Regions from separate parts of the Streptomyces sp. NPDC001222 genome, predicted to be linked through region 1. Evidence: riboswitches for the same ligand, from Rfam matches in the RefSeq annotation. Region 1 holds a riboswitch; each other region holds the start of a gene.

Region 1 (5,348 bases):
CCTGCTGATCGTGATCCTCGGCCTGGTCTATGTGAAGCGCGACGAGGAGCAGGTCGAGAAGCCCCTCTTCGCCCTGGTCGGCGCGCTGACCACGGTGAACGTCTTCATCGCCGTCCTGTGGACCTGACGCTGCCCGCGAGGGACCCGGCGGCTCCCACGAGGACCGCGCACCAGACGGCCACAGCGATCCACAGCAGCACCTGACCGGGGCCGCGCAGCCAGGACGCGTTGAGGTCGCCGGCCACGGACAGCGCCGCCACCGCCGTCATGCCCATCGGGAAGACGGTCGACCACCGCCGTACGTCGTAACCGGGGCGCGGCCGGCGCAGCTCGGCCGTCGCCAGTACGCAGTACCAGACGAAGGCGAGGGCGAAGAGAGCGATGGTGACGCTCCGCAGGACGTCGGTGTCGTCGACGTTCCAGAGGTAGAGGCCGGAGTGGGCGGCGCGGATCAGCCGCGTCCCGGCCACCGCGGAGAGGGCGAGCGCACCGCCCGCCACCCACTGGTCGCCCGCGCCGACCGCCACCTGCCGCCGGTCGAAGCACCACAGCCCGATCAGGTAGAACACCAGCCCGAACCAGAAGAACACCAGCGCCAGATGGGCGAGCCAGGACACCCGTAGGGCCGCGGCCAGCACCGCCCCGAGCACCGCGATCGCCTCCGCCGCCACAGAGCCGAGGAACACCACCCCGGGCATACCGCGCTCCCAGCCCTGTACGACCGGGAGGACCAGAACCGCCCACAGCACGAGGGCCAGCACGAAGAGCGCCTCGGCGAGCTGCTGTCGGCCCAGGAGCGAGAACCGGGTGCCCAGCACGGTGGTGGCCGGGACCACCGCGAGCGCGGCCGGGGAGCCGACCGGCCACTCCAGGCGCGCCCCCAGCAGCCGCAGTGCGATGACGGCGGCCACTCCCAGCCAGGCGACGCCCGCCAGCACGAGGGCGATGCGGGAGAGCAGCTCGTACCCGGTCTGGTGCAGCCCGATCGACAGGATGCCGGTCGCCATCACGGCGGCCCCGGTGGCGGGCGGACGCTGCGGCCACCGGGTGCGGAGCGCGGAGGTGCCAGACATGCGCCCGATGCTAGGGACGCGCGCCCGGCTTGCGTACGGGGCACGCGCGCGTGGAGCCTGAAAACAACCCCACGCGCGCGTGAACCTCGCAGGCAACCTCATACGCCGGGTGCCGCAGGACTCAGGCCGGCCGCACCACGCTGTGGATGATCGACGCGCCGCCGTAGTAGACCGACTCCTCGCGGACATAGGCGCCCGGCTTGGGGGCGTGGATCATCATGCCGTTGCCGATGTACACGCCGACATGGCTGATGTCGTCGTAGAAGAAGATCAGGTCGCCCGGCCGGGCGTCGGCGAGCGGCACCGTCGTGCCGACGTTCACCTGGTCGTACGTGGTGCGCGGAAGTGCGACCCCGGCGGCCTTCCACGCGGCCTGGGTCAGGCCCGAGCAGTCGTACGACCCGGGGCCGGTCGCGCCCCACACATACGGCTTGCCGATCTGCGCGCGGGCGAAGGCGAGGGCCTTGTCCGCCTTCGTGGCGTACGCGGAGTCCGTCGCGGTGGACCCCGAGGAGGGGGCCGCGGTGGAGGACCCCGTGGAGCCGCTCGAGGTGCTCGACGACGACTGCTGCTGGGCCGCCTTCAGCTCGGCCGCCCTCTGCTGGGCCGCCTGCTGCCGGGCCAGCGCCTCCGCCCGGCGCTGGGCCTCCTCCTGCTTCTTCTTCTCGAGCGCGGCGAGCCGCGCCTTCTCCTGGGCGTTCAGGTCGGACAGCAGCCGGCGTGCGGCGGAGAGCTTGTTCTGGACGTCCGTCTTGGCCGTCCGCAGGGCCGTCTGCGACTCGTCGAGCGTCCGGAGGCTGTCGGTGGCCTCCTGCCGCTTCTTCATCGTGGCGGCCTGGGCGGTGGCGTACTGGTCGATCGCTTCCTTCTGACGGCCGGTGAGCCGGCTCATCAGCTGCGTCTGGTCGAAGTAGTCCTGGGGGTTGTCGGCAAGCAGGAAGGTGGCCGTGTCGGGGGCCGCCTCCCCGGTCCGGTACTGCGCGGCCGCGAACGAACCCAGTTCCTCACGCGCGTCGTTGAGCTTCTGCGTGCGCTGGGCGACGTCGTCGAGGAGCCTGTCGACGTGCCTGCGCTGCTCGGTCGATCGCTCCTTGGCGGCGTCGTACTTCTCGGTGGCCGACTCCGCCTGGCGGTAGAGGTCGTCGACCTTCTTCTCGACCTCCTCGATGCTGGGTCTGCCGTCGGCGGAGGGCGCGGCCTGGGCCGTCTGCGAGAGCAGCGCCACGGAGGTCAGGGCCGCCGTCGCGAGGGCGGGGGTGCGGATGCCCGCGATGCGTGGGCCCGAGGGGCGGGACTTGCGGTGCGGCGCCATGAAAGGCGTCTCCTTCCGTACACCGCCTACCGGGTTAGCTGTCGGGTTCGGGCGGGTGGTTCGGAAGGTGTGTGCCCTACGGCCAAGTCCCCCAGGACGCGTGGCCGATTCACCCCAGGTCGGGTGGGTCCCCGGCTCCGGCTGCCGCAGGGCGCACCGGACTCGGCGGAGGCCGCGCGACCCGGCGACGTTCGCCGGTGGGGGTCGTGCGGCCCGCCCGGCACGCTAGCCAACTGGTGTGGCTCCTGTGAAGGTTGATGCGTAATATGCCCGATACATTTCCGTGATCTTGGCTACAGCTACTTGCTTCGGGCGCGTACCGTGAGCAGGCAGGCCCGGACGGTGACGTGTGAGGCGCGGGGCCGGTCCGGGCGTGGAGTTTCCGGGACGGCGGCCGGTTGTCGGTGGGGCGCCCTAGACTCGGAGAGCGATGAGCAGCCTCTTTGACGACAGCTTCCTGGCGGATCTCCAGGCCGGTTCGGCCCCGGAGGAGGAGCCCCCGCCGCCCGACGAACACGCTCCGGAGTCGGTCCCGGACGATCTGTTCGGCGGGCACTTCGACGTGCCGCCGGCCCGGGACACCCACTACCGCGACGGCGCGCCCCGCCCGGTCCTCGACCCCCGCGCCCTGGTCGAGGGGCTGAACGAGAACCAGCGCGCGGCGGTCGCGCACGCCGGCTCCCCCCTGCTCATCGTCGCCGGCGCCGGTTCCGGCAAGACCCGGGTGCTCACCCACCGCATCGCCTATCTGCTGGCCGAGCGGGGCGTGCATCCCGGCCAGATCCTCGCGATCACCTTCACCAACAAGGCCGCGGGCGAGATGAAGGAGCGCGTCGAGCAGCTCGTCGGCCCGCGCGCGAACGCGATGTGGGTGATGACCTTCCACAGCGCGTGCGTCCGCATCCTGCGCCGCGAGAGCAAGAAGCTCGGCTTCACGTCCTCCTTCTCGATCTACGACGCCGCCGACAGCAAGCGGCTGATGGCGCTCGTCTGCCGCGACCTGGACCTCGACCCCAAGCGATTCCCGCCCAAGTCGTTCAGCGCCAAGATCTCCAACCTGAAGAACGAGCTGATCGACGAGGAGGACTTCGCCGCCCAGGCCGCCGACGGCTTCGAGAAGACCCTCGCCCAGGCCTACACGCTGTACCAGTCGAGGCTCCGCGAGGCGAACGCCCTCGACTTCGACGACCTGATCATGACGACGGTCAACCTGCTGCGCGCCTTCCCGGACGTCGCAGAGCACTACCGCCGCCGCTTCCGCCACGTCCTCGTCGACGAGTACCAGGACACGAACCACGCGCAGTACGCCCTGGTCCGCGAGCTGGTCGGCACCTCCGGGCACCCGGTGGACGGGCCGCCCGGCGAGGACGACCTGCGGCCCGCCGAGCTGTGCGTCGTGGGTGACGCCGACCAGTCGATCTACGCCTTCCGCGGCGCCACCATCCGCAACATCCTCCAGTTCGAGGAGGACTACCCGGACGCCACCACGATCCTCCTGGAGCAGAACTACCGCTCCACGCAGACGATCCTGAGCGCCGCCAACGCGGTCATCGAGCGCAACGAGTCGCGCCGTCCCAAGAACCTGTGGACCAACGCGGGCGCGGGCGCGCGGATCACCGGCTATGTCGCCGACACGGAGCACGACGAGGCGCAGTTCGTCGCCGACGAGATAGACCGCCTCACCGACCGGGGCGAGGCCAAGGCGGGCGACGTCGCCGTCTTCTACCGCACGAACGCCCAGTCCCGTGTCTTCGAAGAGGTCTTCATCCGCGTCGGCCTGCCCTACAAGGTCGTCGGCGGCGTCCGCTTCTACGAGCGCAAGGAGGTCCGGGACGTCCTCGCCTACCTGAGGGTGCTGGCGAACCCGGAGGACTCCGTTCCGCTGCGGCGCATCCTGAACGTGCCGAAGCGGGGCATCGGCGAGCGCGCCGAGGCGATGATCGACGCCCTGTCCCAGCGGGAGAAGGTCAGCTTCGCGCAGGCACTGCGCCGTGTGGACCAGGCGTACGGCATGGCGGCCCGCTCGACGAACGCGGTCAAGCGGTTCAACGCGTTGATGGAGGACCTGCGGACCATCGTGGAGTCGGGCGCGGGCCCGGCCACGGTCCTGGAAGCCGTCCTGGAACGCACCGGCTATCTGGCCGAACTCCAGGCCTCGACCGACCCCCAGGACGAGACCCGCATCGAGAACCTCCAGGAACTCGCCGCCGTGGCCCTGGAGTTCGAGCAGGAGCGCGGCGAGGCCGCGGCGGCACCGGGGGCCGGCACCCCGACGGCCACCCTGTCCGACTTCCTGGAGCAGGTCGCCCTGGTCGCCGACTCCGACCAGATCCCCGACGAGGAGGAGGGCGGCGGCGTCATCACGCTGATGACCCTCCACACCGCGAAGGGGCTGGAGTTCCCGGTGGTCTTCCTGACCGGCATGGAGGACGGCGTCTTCCCGCACATGCGCGCGCTCGGGCAGACCAAGGAACTGGAGGAGGAGCGCCGTCTGGCGTACGTGGGCATCACCCGCGCGCGGGAGCGGCTCTACCTCACCCGGTCCGCCATGCGCAGCGCCTGGGGCCAGCCCTCGTACAACCCGCCCTCGCGCTTCCTGGAGGAGATCCCGGACCAGCACGTGGAGTGGAAGCGGACGGGGGGCTCGTCCGCGCCCGTCTCCTCGGGTCCCGTCTCGGGTGTGGCGGCCTCCCTGTCCTCGTCGCTGTCGTCGGCCCGGTCGCGGTCCTCGGCCGCGGGCGCGTCCGGTTTCGCCACGCGCCGGGGTGGTGCGACGGAGCGGCCGGTGGTCTCCCTGGCGGTCGGCGACCGCGTCACGCACGACCAGTTCGGCCTGGGCACGGTGGTCGGCGTGAAGGGCACGGGCCTGAACGCGGAGGCGACGATCGACTTCGGGGACACGAAGCCGAAGCGGCTGCTGCTGCGGTACGCGCCGGTGGAGAAGCTGTAGAGCACAGAGGTGA
Region 2 (5,348 bases), on a different contig from region 1:
ACCCGGACCGCGACATCTCGCTGTACATCAACTCCCCGGGCGGCTCGTTCAGCGCGATGACCGCCGTCTACGACACGATGGAGTACGTCGGCTGCGACGTGGAGACGATCTGCCTGGGCCAGGCGGCGTCCGCCGCCGCCGTGCTGCTGGCCGCGGGAACGCCCGGCAAGCGGTCCGCCCTGCCCGGCGCACGGGTGCTGATCCACCAGCCGTCCTTGCCCGAACCCGTGCAGGGACAGGCCAGTGATCTGGTGATCCAGGCCGAGGAGTTGATGCGCGTACGCAGGCGGCTGGAGGAGATGCTCGTACGCCATACGGGGCAGAGGCCGCAGCGGATCGCCGCCGACGTCGAGCGGGACACGATCCTCGACGCACCGGCCGCGGTGGAGTACGGGCTGATCGACCACATCATCCCGAGCCGCAAGGCGTCACGCACCGCCACCGACGCGAGGTGAGCCGCCGATGCTGCCGCCCGAACTGCCGCCACTGCCCGCGCTGACCCGGGCCGAGGCCGAGCTGATCGACCGTTATCTCGACGTCGTCGACCTGCTCGGACGGATCAATCCCGGACACTCCGGGGACACCTACCGGGGACTGCGCGCCGCCCAGGCCCTGTCGAGCAAGGCGGCCGCTCTGCGTGACGCCCTGACGCTCATGCACCAGCGCGGAGAACACGAACTGCACGGCCCCACACTGGCCCGGGCCCTGCGCGTCCTGGACGGCGAACGCCGCACCGCCCGTGTCGCGGTGCCACCGGGATCGGAGTGACGAAGACGTGCTGGGACCGGCGAGACCGGGCTGACGGGCGGTGATGTACGGGGCGCCCGTGCGGAGTTGACCACGGTCCGGTCGACCCCCGCGCCCGCTCCGCACCGCCGGCCCTGCCCCTGGACCCGCGACACAAACGGACCGAATGGCGTACCCCTGGTCGGCGTAGCGACTGCTCCACCCGGGAGCCGGGGGAATTTGGGCCAAGTGGCGGGGCAGCCAGGGCGTCATGAGTTGCTCCGTCGCAGGTCCAGGCCTCGTCGGTCCCCTCAACGGCCCACGCTCACAAGGGTGTCCAGCCGAACGGGTGAGTGGTGAGTAATGCCACAAAGACCCGGTTCCATTGTGATTTTCCGACATCGCTGGGTGAAGATCCCTTGCTGACGACAAGCCCCCGCCACCGCGGCGGGGCGGTCCGGGCGGACGCCGAATCCTGCCGCCGCCCGGATGACCGGTCGACAGAAGTGGATCGGCAGGAGTGGAGGACCCAGCAAGGCGGGCCGCCGGAGAGATCCGGAGGTCCTTGGGGTGAAGCCGCGCGAGCGGCCGGGCTACTTCGCCAGCCCGAATCCGACAGGTCATCCTTCACAGGCGGCTGACGAAGGGTTGCGCATGACTGCGCTCAATCGTGTCCCGTCGCTGCTGACCCGGGCCGGCACCGCCTCGGCCCTCACCCTCGCCGCCGTCGGCGGCAGCATCGCGGTTCCCGGCGCCGCAAGCGACGCGGCGGCCGCGACACCGGCGACCAAGGCGCTCCAGGTCGCGGCGTCCAAGAAGGGCGCCCCCTACAAGTGGGGGGCCACCGGACCGCGCCGCTTCGACTGCTCCGGGCTCACCCTCTACGCCTACAAGAAGGCCGGCAAGACGCTGCCCCGCACGGCAGCTGGGCAGTACAACAAGACACACCATATTTCCGCCTCCCACCGCAAGGTCGGTGACCTGGTGTTCTTCCACTCCGGTCGGAGCGTCTACCACGTGGGCATCTACGCCGGGAAGGGAAAGATCTGGCACTCCCCGAAAACCGGTTCCGTCGTACGGCTGGAGAGGATCTGGACCAAGAGCGTCTGGTACGGCCGGGTCAGCTGACCCGGCGGGCGGGGTGACGGCGGCCGTGCCGTCACCCCGCGGCCGGACGCCCGTGTGGCCGCCCCGGTGGCGTGAAGAGGGTCTCAGCGGTTACTCGTTCGCCATGGGCGAGCGACCACCCCTCGAGGCACGGCACGAGACAGCGCTGCAGCGCGCCGACCGCAACTTCTCGGAACTGCTGCAGGAACTGCGCGTCACCCAGACCGGAGTGCAGATCCTCTTCGCATTCCTGCTGACCCTCGCGTTCACCCAGCGCTTCCCGTCCCTCGACACGGCCCAGCGCATCACGTACGTCACGACCCTGCTGCTGGCGATGGTGGCCGCGGCCCTGTTCACGGCACCGGCCGCACTGCACCGGCTGCTCTTCCAGCAGAACGTCAAGCCGGTCATCGTGCGGGTCTCCTCCCGGCTCGCCGCCGCCGGGATGGTGGTGCTGGCCTTCGCCTTCACCGGCTCGGTGCTGCTGGTGGTGGACGTGTCGCTGGGCCGCACGGCCGGCATCGCGGCCGGCGCGGGGACACTCCTGGTGTGCACGGCCCTGTGGCGCGTCCTGCCGATGCTGGTGCGGTACGCGGTCGTCAGGCCACGAGCGGCTCCAGGAGAAGCACCAGACCGAGAGCCGTCAGAGCGCCCCCGGTGACCGCATCCGTGATCCGCGCGGCCCGCGGCCGGCGCAGGAGGCGGCCGAACCGGTCCACGAGCAACGCGACCGCGGGGAACCACACCAGTGAGACCGCGAGCACGATCAGGGCGAGCACCAGGGTCCTCGGCATCTCGGGGCTGCCCGCGGGCACGAACTGGGGCAGCAGGCTGAGGAAGGTCAGGGAGGCCTTCGGGTTGAGTGCGTTAGTCACAAAGCCCTGCCGCAGCGGCCGCCCCCTGGGCACGTCACGCGCCACCGGGAGCGCGTCGTGGCCGGGGGTCGGGCCGGCCACGAGGGGGGCGTGGGTCGGGGAGCGGCGCAGTCCCCAGAGGGTGCGTGCGCCGAGGTGGAGCACATAGCCACCGCCGAGCAGTTGCAGCGTGCGGAACAGCCCGGGCACGGCCACCAGCACCGTGGCGACTCCGGCGACCGCCAGCGTCGTGTGGATGAGCAGGCCGCCCGCGATCCCCAGGGCGCAGACGACACCGGCGCGCCGGGAGATCAGAGCGTTGCGTACGACGACCGTGAAGTCCGCGCCCGGCATGGCGACCATGCCCGCGGCCACACCGGTGAAGGCGATGAGCTGTGTGTCCATGCGGACCACCCTGCCGTCCGCGAGCCTTCGGCAGGTATGTCGAATAATCTGGGTGAGTCTTAAGCATCTCTTTGGGCTCGCCTCGGACCGGCAGGGGGAGCGGGTGTACGACCCGACACGGCTCGCGGCGCTGGTGGCGGTCGCCGAGGCCGGTTCGATCACTCGGGCCGCCGAGCGCCTCGGCTACACGCCGCCCGCGCTCTCGCAGCAGCTGGCCAAGCTGGAACGGGAGGCGGGCACCGCGCTGCTCGTACGCCATCCGCGGGGAACCCGGCTGACGGGGGCCGGGGAACTGCTGGTGGTACGGGCGCGGCGGGTGCTGGACGAGCTGGAGCGGGCCCGGCACGAGCTGGCGCGGCTCACCGGTCTCAGGGGCGGCACGCTGCGGCTCGGCACCTTTCCCACCGCGGGCATCCACCTGCTGCCGCCTGCGCTCAGCGCGTTCCACCGGGCGTATCCGGACGTGGAACTGGCGGTCGCGGACTACGATCCGCCGACCGGAGTGCACGCCGTGGCGGCGGGCGACATCGATCTGGCGCTGACGCACGTCACGAGCCCGCCGAGCCCGTACCGCTGCCGTCGTCCGTCTCCCTGGAACCCGTGCTGACGGAGGAGCTGGTCCTCGTCACGAGCCCCGGCCATGTGCTGAGCGCGGAGGCGTCGCGGCTGCCGCCCGCCGAGCTGGCCGGGCAGCCGCTGATCAGCATGGCGCCGCACCACCCGGCGCGGCGCGGCGTGGAGGCCGCCCTGGCCGCCGCCGGGGCCACCCCGGCGGTCCTGGTCGAGACGCCGGGATACGCCGTGGTGTGCGCGCTGGTCAGTGCCGGTCTCGGAGTGGCGGTGGTGCCGGAGATGGTGGCCAGGACCACGGCGACGCCGCTCGGGGTACGGCCCCTGGAGCCGGGCACCCTGCGCCGTACGATCTCGGTCGCGCACCGCACCGACGAGCCGGCACCCGCGGCCGACGCCTTCCGCGCTCTGCTGCGCGGCGCCTTCGGCCGAGCGGCGCGGCACAGCTGAGCGGCGCGGCACAGCTGAGCGGGCACCGGCCCCGCAGCGGGACGGGACCCGCCCGGCATCGGGTGACCGAGCCACCGGTCCGCGGGCCGGACCGCCACGTTGCCACCGCTGCCGCCGTCAGGGATCCGGCTGTCCCGCCGCCGAGACCGACCGCACGGGAATCGTCCACGGCAGTTCGATCGCGACCGTCTTGCCGCCCTCCCGGGTGGGCCGCACCGTGAGCGTCCCGCCGTGCTCGGCGGTCAGCCAGCGGACGATCACCATGCCACGGCCGTTGTCCTGCTGGACGGAGGCGGTCAGTCGCTTGGGGAAGCGCGGATGGCTGTCCGTGACGCCGATGCGCAGTAATTCCTCCCGCGCGAGCGCGATGTCGACCGTGAACGTCGGTGACTGCCCGAAGGTGTGCTGCACCGCATTGGTCGCCAGTTCGGACACGATCAGGCGGACGGAGTCGGCGACTTCGGCATCGCTCGGCAGACCCCATTCCGCGAGAATGTCCGAGACATATGTTCGGGCGGCGGAGACCGAGGCGGGATCGCTCGGCAGAGTGACGGATGCTTCCTGATGATCTGCCATGGCGACGTCGTCCCTTTCCCACGGGACCAAAGTCCGACACGGAGCGGTCTGGTCGAGAACGGTCCCGGACTTGGTTCTGCGCGCCAGACTGCCATCACCAGGGCTCTCCCGGGTGTCATCCCCCGAGATATGCATATATCTGTCGCCCGAAGCGGTGAACTCTCCGACGACCGACCGTATTCGTGCGACCCTCCGGGTCATGCTTTACCGTCGCTTACCGTCGCAGTGAGAACCGCGCGCCGGGCGGAGGGAGTCGGCCATGCAGTACGGACCAGCGGTACGCCGCCGCAAACTCGGCGCCGAATTGCGCGAGCTGCGCGCCCGGGCGCGTCTCACGAGCGGTCAGGCGGCCGCCTGTGTCGGCTGGCACCAGTCGAAGGTGAGCCGGATCGAGACGGGCTCCAGCGGGGTCAAGCCGCGGGACGTACGGCTGCTGCTGGACGCGTACGGCGTCGAGGACCCCGAACTGCGCGAACTGCTGCTGGTGCTGGCGGGCTCGGAGGACGGCGACGGCCGGCAGAACTGGTGGCACGCCTACCGCGGGGTGCTGCCCCCGGCCTACCGCGACTTCATCAGCCTGGAGTCACAGGCGAGCGGGATGCGCACGCTGGAGACCTCGGTGGTGCCGGGGCTGCTGCAGACGCCGGACTACGCCCGGGC
Region 3 (5,348 bases), on a different contig from region 1:
CCGTACGGTGTCCTCCACCCCCCGTAATCACGGTCTCGCTCTGGGCGTACGCAGCCCGGGAACTTGGCCACCGGTCCACACGCTTGCATACAGTGACAGGACCGGCAGGAAACCGCGGGTTTCCGCGACTCCGCGATCGAAGGGACGTACATGCCCATGGGTCACACGGCCACAGCCGAGGCAGGCTCCGGGGGCCTGACAGCGACCGAGCACCGCCTGGCCAACGGTTTGCGCGTGGTGCTCTCCGAGGACCACCTGACCCCGGTCGCGGCGGTGTGCCTCTGGTACGACGTCGGCTCGCGTCACGAGGTCGAGGGCCGCACCGGCCTCGCCCACCTCTTCGAGCACCTGATGTTCCAGGGCTCGGGGCAGGTGACGGGCAACGGCCACTTCGAGCTCGTGCAGGGCGCCGGCGGCTCGCTGAACGGCACGACGAGCTTCGAGCGCACGAACTACTTCGAGACCATGCCGGCCCACCAGTTGGAGCTCGCCCTCTGGCTGGAGGCCGACCGCATGGGCTCCCTGCTCGCCGCCCTCGACGACGAGTCCATGGAGAACCAGCGGGACGTCGTGAAGAACGAGCGCCGCCAGCGCTACGACAACGTTCCGTACGGCACCGCCTTCGAGAAGCTGACCTCGCTCGCCTACCCCGAGGGCCACCCGTACCACCACACCCCCATCGGCTCGATGGCGGACCTGGACGCGGCCACCCTGGAGGACGCCCGCGCCTTCTTCCGCACGTACTACGCGCCCAACAACGCCGTTCTCTCCATCGTCGGGGACATCGACCCGCAGCAGACCCTCGCCTGGGTCGAGAAGTACTTCGGGTCCATCCCGGCCCACGACGGCAAGCCCGCGCCGCGCGACGGCTCGCTGCCCGACGTCATCGGCGAGCAGCTGCGCGAGGTCGTCGAGGAAGAGGTTCCGGCGCGCGCCCTCATGGCCGCCTACCGGCTGCCGCACGACGGCACGCGCGCGTGCGACGCGGCGGACCTGGCCCTCACCATCCTCGGCGGCGGCGAGTCCTCCCGGCTCTACAACCGGCTGGTACGGCATGACCGCACCGCCGTCGCCGCCGGCTTCGGGCTCCTCCGGCTGGCCGGAGCGCCCTCCCTGGGATGGCTGGACGTGAAGACCTCCGGTGACGTCGAGGTGCCCGTCATCGAGTCCGCCATCGACGAGGAGCTGGCCCGGTTCGCCGAGCAGGGCCCCACGGCCGAGGAAATGGAGCGCGCCCAGGCCCAGTTGGAGCGCGAATGGCTGGACCGGCTCGGCACGGTCGCCGGCCGCGCCGACGAACTGTGCCGGTTCGCGGTGCTGTTCGGCGACCCGCAGCTCGCCCTGACCGCCGTGCGGCGCGTGCTCGACGTCACCGCCGAGGAGGTGCAGGAGATCGCCAAGGCCCGCCTGCGCCCCGACAACCGCGCGGTGCTCGTGTACGAGCCGGTCGCGGCCGACGCCGCCGAGACCACCACCGCCGAAGGCACCAGCAACGACGAGGAGTCGGCGAAGTGACCGAGCTCGCGACCATGGACTTCCACCCGCAGCCCCGGCCCGGCACGGCCCGGCCCTGGGCGTTCCCCGCACCCGAGCGCGGCGCCCTGGACAACGGCCTGACCGTGCTGCGCTGCCACCGCCCCGGTCAGCAGGTCGTCGCCGTGGAGGTGCTCGTCGACGCGCCCCTGGACGCCGAGCCGGCCGGCCTCGACGGCGTCGCCACGATCATGGCGCGTGCCTTCTCCGAGGGCACTGACAAGCACTCCGCCGAGGAGTTCGCCGCCGAGCTGGAGCGCTGCGGCGCCACCCTGGACTCGCACGCCGACCACCCCGGGGTGCGTCTGTCCCTCGAAGTGCCCGTCTCCCGCCTCCCGAAGGCGCTCGGGCTGCTCGCCGACGCCCTGAGGGCGCCGGCGTTCGACGAGAGCGAGATCGAGCGCCTGGTGCGCAACCGCCTCGACGAGATCCCGCACGAGATGGCCAACCCGGCCCGCCGCGCCGCCAAGGAGCTCTCCAAGGAGCTGTTCCCGGCGACCTCGCGGATGTCGCGACCGCGTCAGGGCACCGAGGAGACGGTCGAGGCCATCGACGCGGCCGCCGTCCGCCGGTTCTACGAGCGGTATGTGCGGCCCTCCACTGCCACCGCCGTCGTGGTCGGCGACCTCACCGGCGTCGACCTCGACGCGCTCCTCGGCGACACCCTCGGGGCCTGGACGGGGGAGCCCGCCAAGCCGCGCCCCGTGCCCCCGGTGACCGCCGACGACAACGGCCGCGTGGTCATCGTGGACCGCCCCGGGGCCGTCCAGACGCAGCTGCTCATCGGCCGCGTCGGCGCGGACCGCCACGACCGGGTGTGGCCCGCACAGGTGCTCGGCACGTACTGCCTCGGCGGCACCCTCACCTCCCGTCTGGACCGCGTCCTGCGGGAGGAGAAGGGCTACACCTACGGTGTGCGGGCGTTCGGCCAGGTGCTGCGCTCCGCGCCTGACGGCACCGGCGCCGCGATGCTCGCCATCAGCGGCTCCGTCGACACGCCGAACACCGGCCCGGCGCTGGACGACCTCTGGAAGGTGCTGCGCACCCTCGCCGCCGAGGGGCTGACGGACGCCGAGCGCGATGTCGCCGTGCAGAACCTGGTGGGTGTGGCGCCGCTCAAGTTCGAGACCGCGGCGGCCGTCGCGAGCACGCTCGCCGACCAGGTCGAGCAGCATCTGCCGGACGACTACCAGTCGACGCTCTATCAGCGGCTCGCCGCCACAGGCACGGTCGAGGCCACGGCCGCCGTCGTGAACGCCTTCCCGGTGGACCGTCTGGTGACCGTCCTGGTCGGTGACGCCACGCAGATCGAGGAGCCCGTCAAGGCGCTCGGCATCGGCGAAGTGCACGTCGTGCGGGCCGAGTAGACGCTCCTCGTACGCGTCCGGAACGGCGACGCTCCGAAGGGGCCCTGGTGACGTCCTCCGTCACCAGGGCCCTGCTCTTTGGGTTTTGTCCGTATTGCCATAGAGGCTGCCCCTCTGCCCTGTGGGATGCGCTACAAACCCCATGCTCGGTTTGCCGGGGGACGGAGGGCCCTTCTAGCGTCTGTCGGGCTGTCCGTCAGGCAGTGCGCCGCACCCGCGGCACCGGACAGTCATCGCCGAGTCCCCGTACGGCGCGAGCCAGGGGAGCCGGGGACCCACCTTCTCTCGCCGCCCGCGCGGCCGGAGGGGCCCACTCTCGTCGCCTTCGCGCCGGGAAGGGCCCACGCAGTCCCTGGGGTGAATCGGGCGCCAGCCCGTAGGAGACCTTCCTGCTCCGAACCCGTCAGCTAACCCGGTAGGCGAGAGGGAAGGAAAGGACCAGCCACTTCATGGCGTTCACCTGCGCCACCGGGAAGCACCGCCGTCCGAGCCGAATGCAGCGTACGGCCACGAACGCGGTGGGCGTCGCGGCGCTCACCACCACCGGGGCCATCGGCACCCTGGCAGCCCCGGCCTTCGCCGCCGGGCACCCCGTCGAGGAGACGGGACTCATGCAGGCCGTCACCCTCGGCGACTCGGTCGCGGAGAAGATCGGCGCTCAGGCCGCCGCCCAGAAGCAGGCCGCCGACCAGAAGAAGGCGGCCGAGGCCGCGCGCCGGGAGGCCGCGGAGAAGGCGCGCAAGGAGCACGAGGCCAAGGTCCGCGCCGCCCGCGAGGCCGAGCGCGAGCGCCTGAACGCGTTCGTGGCGCCGATCTACCACTCGTACGTCTCCACCGGCTACAAGGCCGGCGGCTCCCTGTGGTCCTCCGGCGCCCACACCGGCATCGACTTCCACGCCGCCACGGGCACGCCCGTCCACGCGGTCGGCTCGGGCACCGTCGTGGAGACCGGCTGGGGCGGCGCGTACGGCAACCAGATCGTCATCAGGATGAACGACGGCACCTACACGCAGTACGGCCATCTCTCGTCCATCGGCGTCCAGCTGGGCCAGCACGTCACCCCCGGGCAGCAGATCGCCCTCTCCGGGGCCACTGGCAACACGACCGGGCCGCACCTCCACTTCGAGGCGCGCACCACCCAGGAGTACGGCTCGGACATGGACCCGGTCGCCTACCTCAGGTCACACGGCGTGAACGTCTGAGCGTCGGCCGCCCCAAGGCGCCGCTGACGTGATGGCCCCGGCTCCTCGGCCGGGGCCTTCGTCGTTTCGAACTCCCGTCTGTCCAAAAAATATCCATGGATTCCGGCCTGCCGTCGGAAATTCCGGCCCGCTGCAATAGAGTCGACTGGACACGCGTCGACCGGGGACGTTTCGCGGGGATTAAGGCGGTGGTCGGGCATGCGTATTCCGGCGCACTCGGTATGCACGGCGATCCGTGACGACATCGTCGCGGGTCTCTACGAGCGCGGCAGCCGGCTCACCGAGGAACTCCTCGCGCGCCGCTACGGCGTCTCCCGCGTCCCCGTCCGCGAGGCCCTGCGCACCCTGGAGGCCGAGGGCTTCGTCGTCACCCGAAGACACGCGGGCGCGTGTGTCGCGGAACCCACCGAGCAGGAGGCCGCCGACCTGCTGGAGATGCGGATGCTGCTGGAGCCGCTGGGGGCCGCGCGCGCCGCACAGCGCCGCACCGAGGCCCATCTCAAGGTGCTGCGCGGCCTGGTCAGACTGGGCCAGGAGCGCGCCAGGAGAGGCCCCAGCGAGGATCTCCGCTCGCTGGACGGCTGGTTCCACGAGACCCTGGCGCAGGCCTGTGGCAGCCCCGCGCTCACCTCGACGCTCGGCCAGCTACGCCACAAGATCGTCTGGATGTACGCGGTCGAGGCGCCGGTCAGCCCCGTGGAGTCCTGGGCCGAGCACGGCGGCATCGTGGACGCCGTCGCGCGCGGCGACGGCGAACGGGCGCGTGCCATCACGGCACTGCACATCGAGCGCGCGACCGCCGCGCATCGGCTGCGTCCGCCCGGCGCGGGCCACCGCGCGGACCGTGTGAGGACTTCGCAACATGCCGTAAACGTGTCGGGGGCCCGGCATTAACACAGGCACCGTATACAAAGAGGGATATTCCGTGAAGTCCATTTCGGCTGCCCTGGTTCTCATGCGCCCCGATAATTCCGGCGTACGTGATTTTCGGGTGCCGCGAGCAATTCTCGCGACCGCGCCGAATTTCTCGCGCGCACACCCTCGGGGGCGCGAAGTCCACCGTGCCCGCTCCCGCACGACGGCGAAAGCCGCGCCCCCTGGGGAGGCGCGGCTTTGGTGACCGGGGGGTCCGAAGGGTCAGACGGTCTCGGGGAGCTCCTCGAGGCCCTCGGCGACCAGCTTCGCCAGGCGGTCCAGTGCGGCGTCCGCGCCGTCCGCGTCGGAGGCCAGGACGACCTCCTCGCCG

What was found. Region 1 has a riboswitch for cyclic di-AMP ahead of ACFY2Z_RS06020 (NlpC/P60 family protein). Riboswitches for the same ligand answer to the same signal wherever they lie in the genome.
Region 2: linked by a shared signal. The riboswitch ahead of ACFY2Z_RS19495 (C40 family peptidase) and the one ahead of ACFY2Z_RS06020 (NlpC/P60 family protein) in region 1 are both predicted to bind cyclic di-AMP.
Region 3: linked by a shared signal. The riboswitch ahead of ACFY2Z_RS05075 (M23 family metallopeptidase) and the one ahead of ACFY2Z_RS06020 (NlpC/P60 family protein) in region 1 are both predicted to bind cyclic di-AMP.

The regions. Positions count from the first base shown of each region.
Region 1 covers NZ_JBIAXT010000003.1:60,822-66,169, forward strand. The annotation lists gene ACFY2Z_RS06010 (hypothetical protein) at 1-127, shown strand, start outside; gene ACFY2Z_RS06015 (tellurite resistance/C4-dicarboxylate transporter family protein) at 105-1,073, opposite strand; gene ACFY2Z_RS06020 (NlpC/P60 family protein) at 1,195-2,385, opposite strand; cyclic di-AMP (ydaO/yuaA leader) riboswitch at 2,394-2,563, opposite strand; gene pcrA (DNA helicase PcrA) at 2,816-5,335, shown strand.
Region 2 covers NZ_JBIAXT010000013.1:76,380-81,727, forward strand. The annotation lists gene ACFY2Z_RS19485 (ATP-dependent Clp protease proteolytic subunit) at 1-455, shown strand, start outside; gene ACFY2Z_RS19490 (hypothetical protein) at 463-768, shown strand; cyclic di-AMP (ydaO/yuaA leader) riboswitch at 1,183-1,377, shown strand; gene ACFY2Z_RS19495 (C40 family peptidase) at 1,381-1,854, shown strand; gene ACFY2Z_RS19500 (DUF6328 family protein) at 1,958-2,494, shown strand; gene ACFY2Z_RS19505 (LysE family translocator) at 2,433-3,092, opposite strand; partial or broken gene ACFY2Z_RS19510 (LysR family transcriptional regulator) at 3,196-4,112, shown strand; gene ACFY2Z_RS19515 (ATP-binding protein) at 4,230-4,688, opposite strand; gene ACFY2Z_RS19520 (helix-turn-helix domain-containing protein) at 4,948-5,348, shown strand, end outside.
Region 3 covers NZ_JBIAXT010000002.1:447,757-453,104, reverse strand. The annotation lists gene ACFY2Z_RS05085 (M16 family metallopeptidase) at 151-1,515, shown strand; gene ACFY2Z_RS05080 (M16 family metallopeptidase) at 1,512-2,900, shown strand; cyclic di-AMP (ydaO/yuaA leader) riboswitch at 3,125-3,337, shown strand; gene ACFY2Z_RS05075 (M23 family metallopeptidase) at 3,350-4,102, shown strand; gene ACFY2Z_RS05070 (GntR family transcriptional regulator) at 4,301-4,996, shown strand; gene ACFY2Z_RS05065 (HPr family phosphocarrier protein) at 5,240-5,348, opposite strand, start outside.